DNA from 2 places in the Vibrio olivae genome. Region 1 is predicted to be linked to the other one. Evidence: riboswitches for the same ligand, from Rfam matches in the RefSeq annotation. Region 1 holds a riboswitch; the other holds the start of a gene.

Region 1 (4,793 bases):
TCTAGGGCTAGCATGTTGTTTCCTTTAAACCTGTGTTTGAAGCAATAATTGACGTTTTTCGGGGTTTAATGAGCCATTCCACCAGAGAGAAAACGCCAATACTCAGCAATAACATGACTACCGATACCACCGCGGCCGAAGCCATTTGATAACTCCCCAGCAACTGGAATAAATAGAGCGGTAACGTTTTAAACTCTTGGCTACCAAAAAGCGCGATAGCGCTTAAATCGCCAATCGCAAACATAAAGCAAATCGAAAGCGCTTGCGCGACGGGTTTATGCAAAGCCCGCCATTCCACGACTCGAAAACGCTGCCAACCTTTGAGCCCGAGCGAAGCACACAAATATTGATATTGCTGCTCCACATGCAACATCGGCTGAGCCAAGGTTTTGATAACGTAAGGCAGCCCCATTAATGCATTAACCACAACCACAATCAGCCAAGCCAGTTGAAAGACATCCGTAAATTGACGCAACAAAACAAACAACCCAGTGCTCAATACCAAACCAGGCGTAATTAAGATAATCGCCCCCAGCATCTCAATGCCGTTTGCTCGACGGTTTTTGTCTTGCACACGCCAGCGACGACTGGTGGATAAAATGGCGATGCCCGCACTTAATGCTAAGCCACTCGACATGACGGCCACTTGTAGTGATGCACCAAGTGCAGACCAAAACTCGCTATCTGCCAATACTTTGAAAAATGCCGAGTTGATGCCACTGATAAACACCATCAGCAGAGGTGAAAAAACAAATATCACCGTTATTGTGATGACTCCCATATCCCAAACTCTCACCAACATAGACTCTCGCCCTTTAAACTGGGTTTGACGATAGCTGATACCGTTGATTGGTAAAGGCTTAGCAAAACGCTGAATACTCAAGGCTAAGGTGCCACATAAAAGCATTTGCCACATCGCAAGGAGTGCGCCACTTTGTAAGTCAAAATCAAACTTAATCGCTTGATAAATGGCCAATTCAATGGTCGTAGATTTGGGGCCTCCGCCGAGCGCCATCACCGTCGCGAAACTGGTAAAGCACAGCATAAATACCAACCCACATACCGAAGGTAATTGCTGCCTTAGCCGCGGCCACTCAACCCATTTGAATTTATCCCATGCTGACATGCCCAAATGCGCGCATAACTTATGCTGTTCACCGGGTATGGTTTCCAACGATTGATATAACAGGCGCGTCGCGTAGGGCAAATTAAAAAACACGTGGGCGAGTAGAATCCCGCCGAGGCCATAAATAGAAAAAGGCAGAGTGAAATCGAAATGCTCAAGCCACTTGGCCACAAGACCACTGTTGCCGTAAATCGCTAATAGACCAAAAACGCCAACCAACACTGGCATCACCAGCGTGGTGCCAAATATTTTTATGATCCAGCTCTTCGCCGCGAAGTGACGCCGTGATAACGCCAAAGCGACAGGCAAGGCCCCGCCCACACTAAGCAGCATCGAGAGGAAAGCTTGATAGAAACTGAATTGCGTCACGTGGCGATAATAGCTGTCTTGCCATAAGAAGCTAATATCGCCGAGCGGCGCGCGCATTAACAGCGCACTAAGCGCAGCGATCACCAGCGCTGCAATGACAAAAGCAACGCCGATACCGATTTTAGGTGTTGAGTTCAAAGCGACGCCTATTGAGTGAGCGCATTACGCCATTCACGAATCCAAGCTTTACGTTTTTCTGCAACTTGCTGATCACTGAAACTCAGCGCTTTGCTCGGTATCGTTAAGCTCGAAAATCCTTCGGGTAGCGCGACATCCATCGCGGGATACATCCAGTTGGTCGTAGGAATCACACCTTGAAATTCAGGGCTGAGAATAAACGCCATAAATTGATCGGCAAGCTGTGGATGTGCACTGCTCGCCACCTTCGCTGCCACTTCAACTTGAGTGTAATGTCCTTCACTAAAATTTGCGGCAGCGTAATGATCATCTTGCTCCGCGATTAGATGATAAGCTGGTGAGGTGGTATAGGAAAGCACCATATCCGCCTCGCCCTCTAAAAACATAGAGTAAGCTTCAGACCAGCCTTTGGTTACTGTTACGGTTTTTTGAGCAAGTTGCTGCCAAGCCGCCGGGGATTGATCTCCATAAACCGATTTCATCCATAAAAGCAGCCCCTGTCCTGGTGTTGACGTTCGCGGATCTTGATAAATGATCTTGAGATCATCACGCTTTTCGACCAATTCTTTGAGGCTCGTAGGCGGATTGGAGAGCTGAGTTTTATTGTACACAAACGCGAAATAACCATAATCATAGGGAACGAACACCTCGTCATTCCAACCATTTGGAACCGTAACAGCTTGAGTATCAACTGAATGTTTGGCTAGCAACCCTGTCGATTTGGCTTCACTCATTAAATTATTATCGAGCCCCAACACAATATCCGCTTTAGTACTGCTACCTTCAAGGCGTAATCGGTTGAGAATCGATACCCCATCATCCAGCGTGACAAAGTTAACATCACACCCGCATTTAGCCTCAAATGCTTGTTCGATTTTAGGGCCAGGCCCCCAATCTGAAGCAAAGGAATCATAGGTATAAATGGTTAATGTGTTATCCGCTGCGTTCGCAGAATTAGACACGGCAGCAGTCGCCACCAAGATACTAGTAAGAAGGGTATATTTTACGTGTTTCACGGCTCGCTCTCTTGTTTGAGCGGCACAGGCTTGAGGTTGGGTTGCGTTACTTGCAGGTATCCAGACTCAATTCCTACGCCAGCATTATCTGGTTCAGGTTTACGGGTCCCAAAGCAAGCTTTGATCTCAGCGTCATTCATCTTTGAATGATGAGCCCCCCGATGAGTTGAAACGGCATTGTAAAGGTTAATGTCTGAAATGGCTATAAGTGCAGCCATTAACTGCGTTGATCATACCCCCAACGTGGTACGAGACCTTGCTCAATACCAAGATGGTCCAGCACTCGAGCCACCATAAAATCAACCAAGTCTTCGATACTGGTTGGCTGATGATAAAAACCAGGGGCGGCCGGCATAATGGTGACGCCACGCTTTGCGAGTGTCAGCATGTTTTCAAGGTGAATCGCTGAAAATGGCGTTTCGCGCACAACCAGCACCAGCTGACCTTTCTCTTTAATCACGACATCAGCGGCGCGTTCAATCAAGTTATCGGACATGCCATGGGCGATTGAGGCCACACTACCCGCCGAACATGGGCATACCACCATCCGTTTTGGCGCCGCAGAGCCGGACGCGACAGGGGAGAACCAATCCTCTTTGCCACAAACCACCAATTGCTGAGCATCACACTGAAAATGGTCGACCAACAACTTTTGCGCGGCTTCAGGGTTAGCTGGCAATTGCAACTGATGCTCGGTGGCGAGTACGACTCGCGCAGCAGATGAAATCAGCAAGTAGACGGTATAATCAGCAGCGAGTAAGCTTTCAAGCAAGCGCAGACCATAAGGCGCACCGGATGCGCCTGTCCATGCCAAAGTGATGCGTTTTGAATCTGTCATAGAACTCATCCGTGTGCGGTTGCTAATTGCGTTAACAGCTTGTCATGAATACCTTCAAACCCACCGTTACTCATTACCAATATTTGGTCCCCCGGGTGAGCATGGCGCACAATATCCGCGACAAAATCATCAATCTGGTGACCAACGAAGGCGGGCTGTAAGCAACTTTCAGCAACATCTTTCACTGACCACTCAATGTTATTAGGCTGGAATAAAAATACGCTATCCGCTTTAGCGAGCGAAGCGGCCAGCGTGTCTTTGTGAACTCCACGCTTCATCGTTGCTGAGCGAGGCTCAACCACCGCAATGATTTTTTTATCCCCCACCTTGTTACGTAAACCATCCAAAGTCAGTTCAATGGCGGTTGGGTGATGGGCGAAATCATCGTACAAGGTAACCCCATTGACTTCCCCTTTCAGCTCAAGACGACGTTTAGTATTGATAAAGCGTCCCAGTGCGTCACACGCGAGTTCTGGCGTTACACCAACATGACGCGCCGCAGCGATCGCCATCAGTGCATTATCCACGTTATGATCTCCCACCAAATGCCAATTCACCTGTCCCACTTTCTCATTACTGAGATAAACATCAAACCGCGAACCCTCTTTGGTGATCTTCTCGGCTCGCCAATCCCCTTGCTCACCACTGGTTTCGGTCTCACTCCAGCAACCACGACTTAAAACATCTTGTAACGCCACGTCTTTTTGCGGCATGAGAATGCGACCATTACCAGGAACAGTTCGAATTAAGTGGTGGAATTGCCGCTTGATCGCTTCAAGATCATCAAAAATGTCGGCATGATCGAACTCAAGGTTATTTGTCACAAGAGTGCGAGGGTGGTAGTGCACAAACTTAGACCGCTTATCGAAAAAAGCACTGTCATATTCATCCGCTTCCACGACAAAAAACATACTTTCGCCAAGACGCGCCGATACACCGAAGTTACCCAGTACCCCCCCGACTAAGAAACCGGGTTGATAACCGCAATCTTCTAAAATCCAAGCCAACATACTCGAGGTGGTGGTTTTACCATGGGTGCCTGCCACAGCCAGTACCCAGCGGTCATGGAGTAAAAATTCCTGCAGCCACTGCGGGCCAGAGGTGTAACGAATATTGGTATTGAGAACATGCTCAACACACGGATTTCCTCGACTCATCGCATTACCAATGACGACAAGGTCCGGTTGAGGGTCGAGCTGAGAAGGATCAAACCCTTCAATAATTTCAATACCTTGAGACTCTAAAAGGGTACTCATGGGTGGATAAACATTGGCATCTGACCCTGTGACTTTATGCCCAAGCTGAC
Region 2 (4,793 bases), on a different contig from region 1:
AAAGGTAACGACGATGCTAGGGTTATTCAAACGCAAGACATTTCATGATGTTTCTGCTTTAACGCAAAGAATGGCGTTATTGACACATTGTCAACGTATTCAGCCATTAACCCTAGCGCAATATGAGCAAGCCGAACAAAGCTTAGAAAGCTTCTATGACTGGCTATTTGATTTTTCCAATATCAAAGCGCCGATCTATGCTGGCCACTATGCCGTGGACGATAAATGTCGCGAGCATTTTGCTCAAAAGCTTGAGAGTTTAGTGAGTCAACAGCATTTACCGATTGTTGTCAGCAACACTCATGAAGGCGTACTTAGCTTGTTGCCTGAATTTGTTGGGCAAAATCGTGATATCGGTATTGTTAGTGTCGGTCCTTCTTTTCAGCTTAAGCCAGCGTTAAATCTAGAATTGGGGAGCGCCTTTCATTTTGCGCTCTCGCGTTACAATGAATGTCGGTTAATGTGCTTGGGGATTGATGACTCGACTCAAGACATAAAAACGTTTGAATATGCTGAAGATTTAGGATGTAACTGGCTATTGCAGCGAGAGTGTGATTTTCGTCATCGGCAGCAGCTTAAGCATCAGTTAACAACCTATTTGTCGCGCTGTGATGACATTATTGTCGATATCGATTTATCGTCATTGTCGAAATCTGTGGATTGGGAGAGCGACAAAAAATTGGACGTAGATATGGTGATTCGTATGATTGCACACTGTCTCGAGTCCAAAAAAGTAAGAGCTATCCAATTGACTGGACTAAGAGATAAAGATTGGTATTCAAAATACACCAAACAAATTCTCGATGAGTTGTGTACGCGTTTGTCTCGTAATGATAGTGAGTGATGGAGTGATTTTCTCAGTCCCTTAAATGCAAAAAGCTGGCGTTTCAGCCAGCTTACTTTTTTTACCCTTATCAGGGTTATTGGGGTTTGTTGCCCGTGTTTTTATTCGAGTCTTTCCAATATTGAATTCGAATACGATGCAACTGAGCTTTTCTAGTTTTTTTCATAATAAATACCTCACTATTACAACGACGCTCCTCAAGAGCGGCTTATTATTGTCTTTGCGTTAATAACAGCTAGTTTGTTTTGATTGACGCTACGCCTAAGTTTCTAACGCAGTTCAATCGACCTCTGGCTCAACTGTGAGCGAGAAACCGAATCATGATAAGATCGGAAGGTTGATTGGATTTAAGCCGACCTTCTTTAAGTCACGTTACATGGCTTAAACCACAATATCCACAGTATAGACCAGTTTTTTCCATTAGAGTTCAGAAACAAGCATTTAAAGCTTATATTTCAGACGATGCTTCAAAAAAGTGACATCTTGTCTTCGAGTTTATCTCGTCCCACTCAATGGTAAAATCACTATAACGTCGAATTATGAAACAAATACGACACTCTTTATATGGAGGTGAAGCGTACTTTTTTCAAGCTTAACTCGGTATTGAAGAATGGAAGGTGACTGAAACGAGCAACCCGCTACGACTGAGCGGGCTGATGATATTATACGGCAAGCATCTGGTTGGCAAGTTCGCGACCACTGCCGCGGAATTTATCGACAACCTCTTTAAAAGTGGCAGAGATATTGAGTAGGCGAGAATCGGTGTGTTCTGCAAGGTAAACCGATTTCTGGTCATCGCTACTGAAATGATCCCAATTGAGATGAATATCTTTAGCAAGATGAATGATGGAAGCCAATTTAGGCGAAATATCTGCTTCCCGTGGATCGGGGAAATGTTCAATTGCATCGACCATTTCTTTGGGAAACTTCCAGTTTTTTGCCAGTAACGCGCCAAGTTCGGCGCTTGATACATCCAATATTTCTTCTTGTGCTGAAATTGCATCCTGGCCATTCATGACTTTGCTATTGATGACAAGTGCCTGTTCTGGTACCAAGGCATGGATCATCAGCTCTCCGATATTATGCAGAATTCCCGTTGTAAAAGTTTCATCGACATCCATTTTCACACAAGCCGCAATTTTACTCGCGATCACCGACACTTCAAAGATATCTGACCAATACTCTTCCATATTCAGGGTTTCAAGGTGCGGAAATGCGCTGGAAAGGACGGATGCAACAACCAATGTTTTTACTGGCCCTGTTCCGACGCGAATTAATGCCTCATTGACCGATGTTACCGTGCGGTTACCACCAAAATACGCGGAATTTGCCATGCGAAGCAGGCGAGCCGAGAGCACCTGATCCATGGCCAGTTTTTCGGCGAGACGTTTAAAGTCGACGTTATCCTGATTGACCATATCAAGCAGCTCTTGTAGGACTTTTTGAATTCTAGGTAACTCATTCAGGCGAGATATCAAAGGCGCATGGTTCACTATCATTCTCCTTATTCATGCGGTGCCCCTTTCAATATAGGAGAAATTTTTTACTTGATACAAAAGTTGTAAGTCGTGTTTGTGTGGCGCTTAAATTGTTGATTATTGCATTTCCCAGAGGCTAAAAGCTTGTTACCATCGTGGCAGATAGTCGGGGAGCTCATTTGAGCTGAGATCGCGTTAGCGAGACCCGTTGAACCTGATTCAGTTAGTACTGACGTAGGGAACTATTACGCGGTGGTAAAGCCATTTCGTAGCTTTGCTGTCGCTCAGTGCGTTCCTTTACGTCTTGTATTTGGAGATTCCATGCAAGACCAACTTAGCCCACACTCTACCCCCATCGTTCTTACCATCGCCGGTTCAGACTGCAGCGGCGGAGCCGGGATTCAAGCCGATATTAAGGCCATCAGTGCCACGGGTAGCTATGCGTGTTCGGTGATTACCGCCATTACCTCACAAAATACACGAGCCGTTAATGCGATTCTGCCTGTACCCGTTGAGACGATTGAAAGTCAGCTCGATGCCGTATTCAGTGATCTTAACGTTATTGCGATCAAAGTCGGTATGCTAAGTGATGCACCAGTGATTGAAGCTGTAGCGAAGCGTATTGCGGATTATCAGCCGCGCTATTGTGTCGTTGATCCGGTTATGGTCGCCACGTCTGGCGATCGTTTGCAATCACCTTTGGCTGTAGAGACATTAAAAGAGTGTTTATTTCCTGTTGCGGATCTTATTACTCCAAACTTACCCGAAGCGGAGGTGTTAACCGGTGAGTGTTTTGATGAGTCACCAAGCGATGACCAGCAACGGGCTTTATTGAAGCTTGGAGCTCAGGCGGTGTTACTCAAAGGCGGGCATCGTCAAGACTCTGCCCTATCTCGTGATTGGTTATTCAGTGCCCAGCACCGACAGGTATTTGATGCGCCGCGTATTATCACTCGTCATACTCACGGAACAGGCTGCACACTCTCTTCCGCAGTGGCCTCCTATTTAGCACAAGGCGAACGGTTACCTGAGGCGATAAAACGAGCCAAAAACTATATAACTCAAGCAATTGTATCAGCAAATGAACTAAACGTTGGCCAAGGAAGAGGGCCGGTTCAACACTTTTTTTAGCCCATCATTGTACGCGGTTTGGGCTGGTAATGGCTTTGGATGGTGGCGGTATTTTGAGCAGTTATCTTTCAGCAATTTGACACAAACTTGATGCATGTAAGAACATGACTCACTAACATCGAAGTGGGTTATATGTTTACAGACGTTAAGGCGGTTGATGAGAAAGCTCAACATTATTAACAAAAAAGTCGAGCTGATTTTGCTGGCAGCCATGGCATTGGTGTTGGCTCCTTTCGCTCGTTCTTTACCTGTCACCGACTTGCTTGGGTCTGTTGATGCAACTTCGGGTTGGATCATCAGCACCATTACAGATTCCGCTGGTCAGCGCGGCCTGTGGCTAACCATCGTGATTTTAAGTGCGCTTTCTCTGTATAAGCAACCACTGAATCGAACAGAGATTTTTAAATACATTGTCCAATTTACGGTTATTTTTATGATCGCTTACTTTGGTAAGAATGTGCTCAAAGAGTTGCTTGAAAGCCCAAGGCCTTATACCGAATTGCTTACGCATGAGTTGTTGTTGCCCAATCCTGAGCACTTTTACAAGCTTGGCTCTAGTCAGCAATTGGCAATACTCGATCAGGTGGTGGATAAAGTCAGTGAGTGGCGCCTTCGTCACTGGTATCAAGAAATGAACTATTCTTTGCCTTCTGGTCATACCGTCTTTGCGGCGCTTTGTTTGGCGTTCTTTGGCGCGATATTTGTTCGTCAGCAGCGCTTTATTTTGGCCAGTGTGGTTGTCCTATGGGCCACACTAGCTGCATACAGCCGCGTTTGGTTGGGGATGCATCGACCAGAAGACTTGTACGCTGGTATCGTATTTGTCGCGGCCGTCGTCACCTTTACGCCAAACGTGGGTGAGTGGCTGGTGGCCAAAATGCCAGGCCATGTAAAGCAGCAGTGGCTTAAAGCAAGCCATTAAGCAAAAGTAAAAACAATAAAAAAACCCTCGATTGCGAGGGTTTTTGTGTTTATGCAGCAGATGAAAATTAGGCTTTAAATTCCGCCGGTAAGTCGGCAATGTATACCGCTGGTACACCTTCAAAGTCACTGGTAAATAAGACGCCGTCATCACCTGGAGTGAATGATGGGTGTGGATGCGTGATTTGACGGTCGCCATCAAGTACGTCCCAAGATGTGCTGTGTTTACACAGTTTCTTGGCACTTTTGGTTTGCGTGTTCAGTACATACAAGAATGGGTCATTTTCAATGTCGTAGCTTTCTGCATCCGCGACATCGACTGGCGCGTCACAACCGTCTCCGACCATCAGTGAGCCGTCAAAGTTACTCATAAGGTGAGAACAAGGTGGCATGACCATGACTTCTTCGTTCTCTAACGT

What was found. A riboswitch is a leader RNA that binds a small molecule or an ion and turns the genes downstream of it on or off. The one in region 1 is predicted to bind thiamine pyrophosphate.
Region 2: another riboswitch for thiamine pyrophosphate. It lies ahead of thiD (bifunctional hydroxymethylpyrimidine kinase/phosphomethylpyrimidine kinase); the one in region 1 lies ahead of thiB (thiamine ABC transporter substrate binding subunit).

Annotation. Positions count from the first base shown of each region.
Region 1 covers NZ_JBHMEP010000014.1:39,238-44,030, forward strand. The annotation lists gene thiQ (thiamine ABC transporter ATP-binding protein) at 1-14, opposite strand, end outside; gene thiP (thiamine/thiamine pyrophosphate ABC transporter permease ThiP) at 8-1,633, opposite strand; gene thiB (thiamine ABC transporter substrate binding subunit) at 1,642-2,649, opposite strand; TPP riboswitch at 2,703-2,820, opposite strand; gene ACFFUV_RS21680 (flavin prenyltransferase UbiX) at 2,867-3,487, opposite strand; gene mpl (UDP-N-acetylmuramate:L-alanyl-gamma-D-glutamyl-meso-diaminopimelate ligase) at 3,493-4,793, opposite strand, start outside.
Region 2 covers NZ_JBHMEP010000002.1:278,949-283,741, reverse strand. The annotation lists gene ACFFUV_RS11125 (IclR family transcriptional regulator) at 1-8, shown strand, start outside; gene ACFFUV_RS11120 (arginase family protein) at 14-844, shown strand; gene ACFFUV_RS11115 (HDOD domain-containing protein) at 1,507-2,343, opposite strand; TPP riboswitch at 2,480-2,580, shown strand; gene thiD (bifunctional hydroxymethylpyrimidine kinase/phosphomethylpyrimidine kinase) at 2,644-3,453, shown strand; gene ACFFUV_RS11105 (phosphatase PAP2 family protein) at 3,611-4,375, shown strand; gene ACFFUV_RS11100 (oligogalacturonate lyase family protein) at 4,443-4,793, opposite strand, start outside.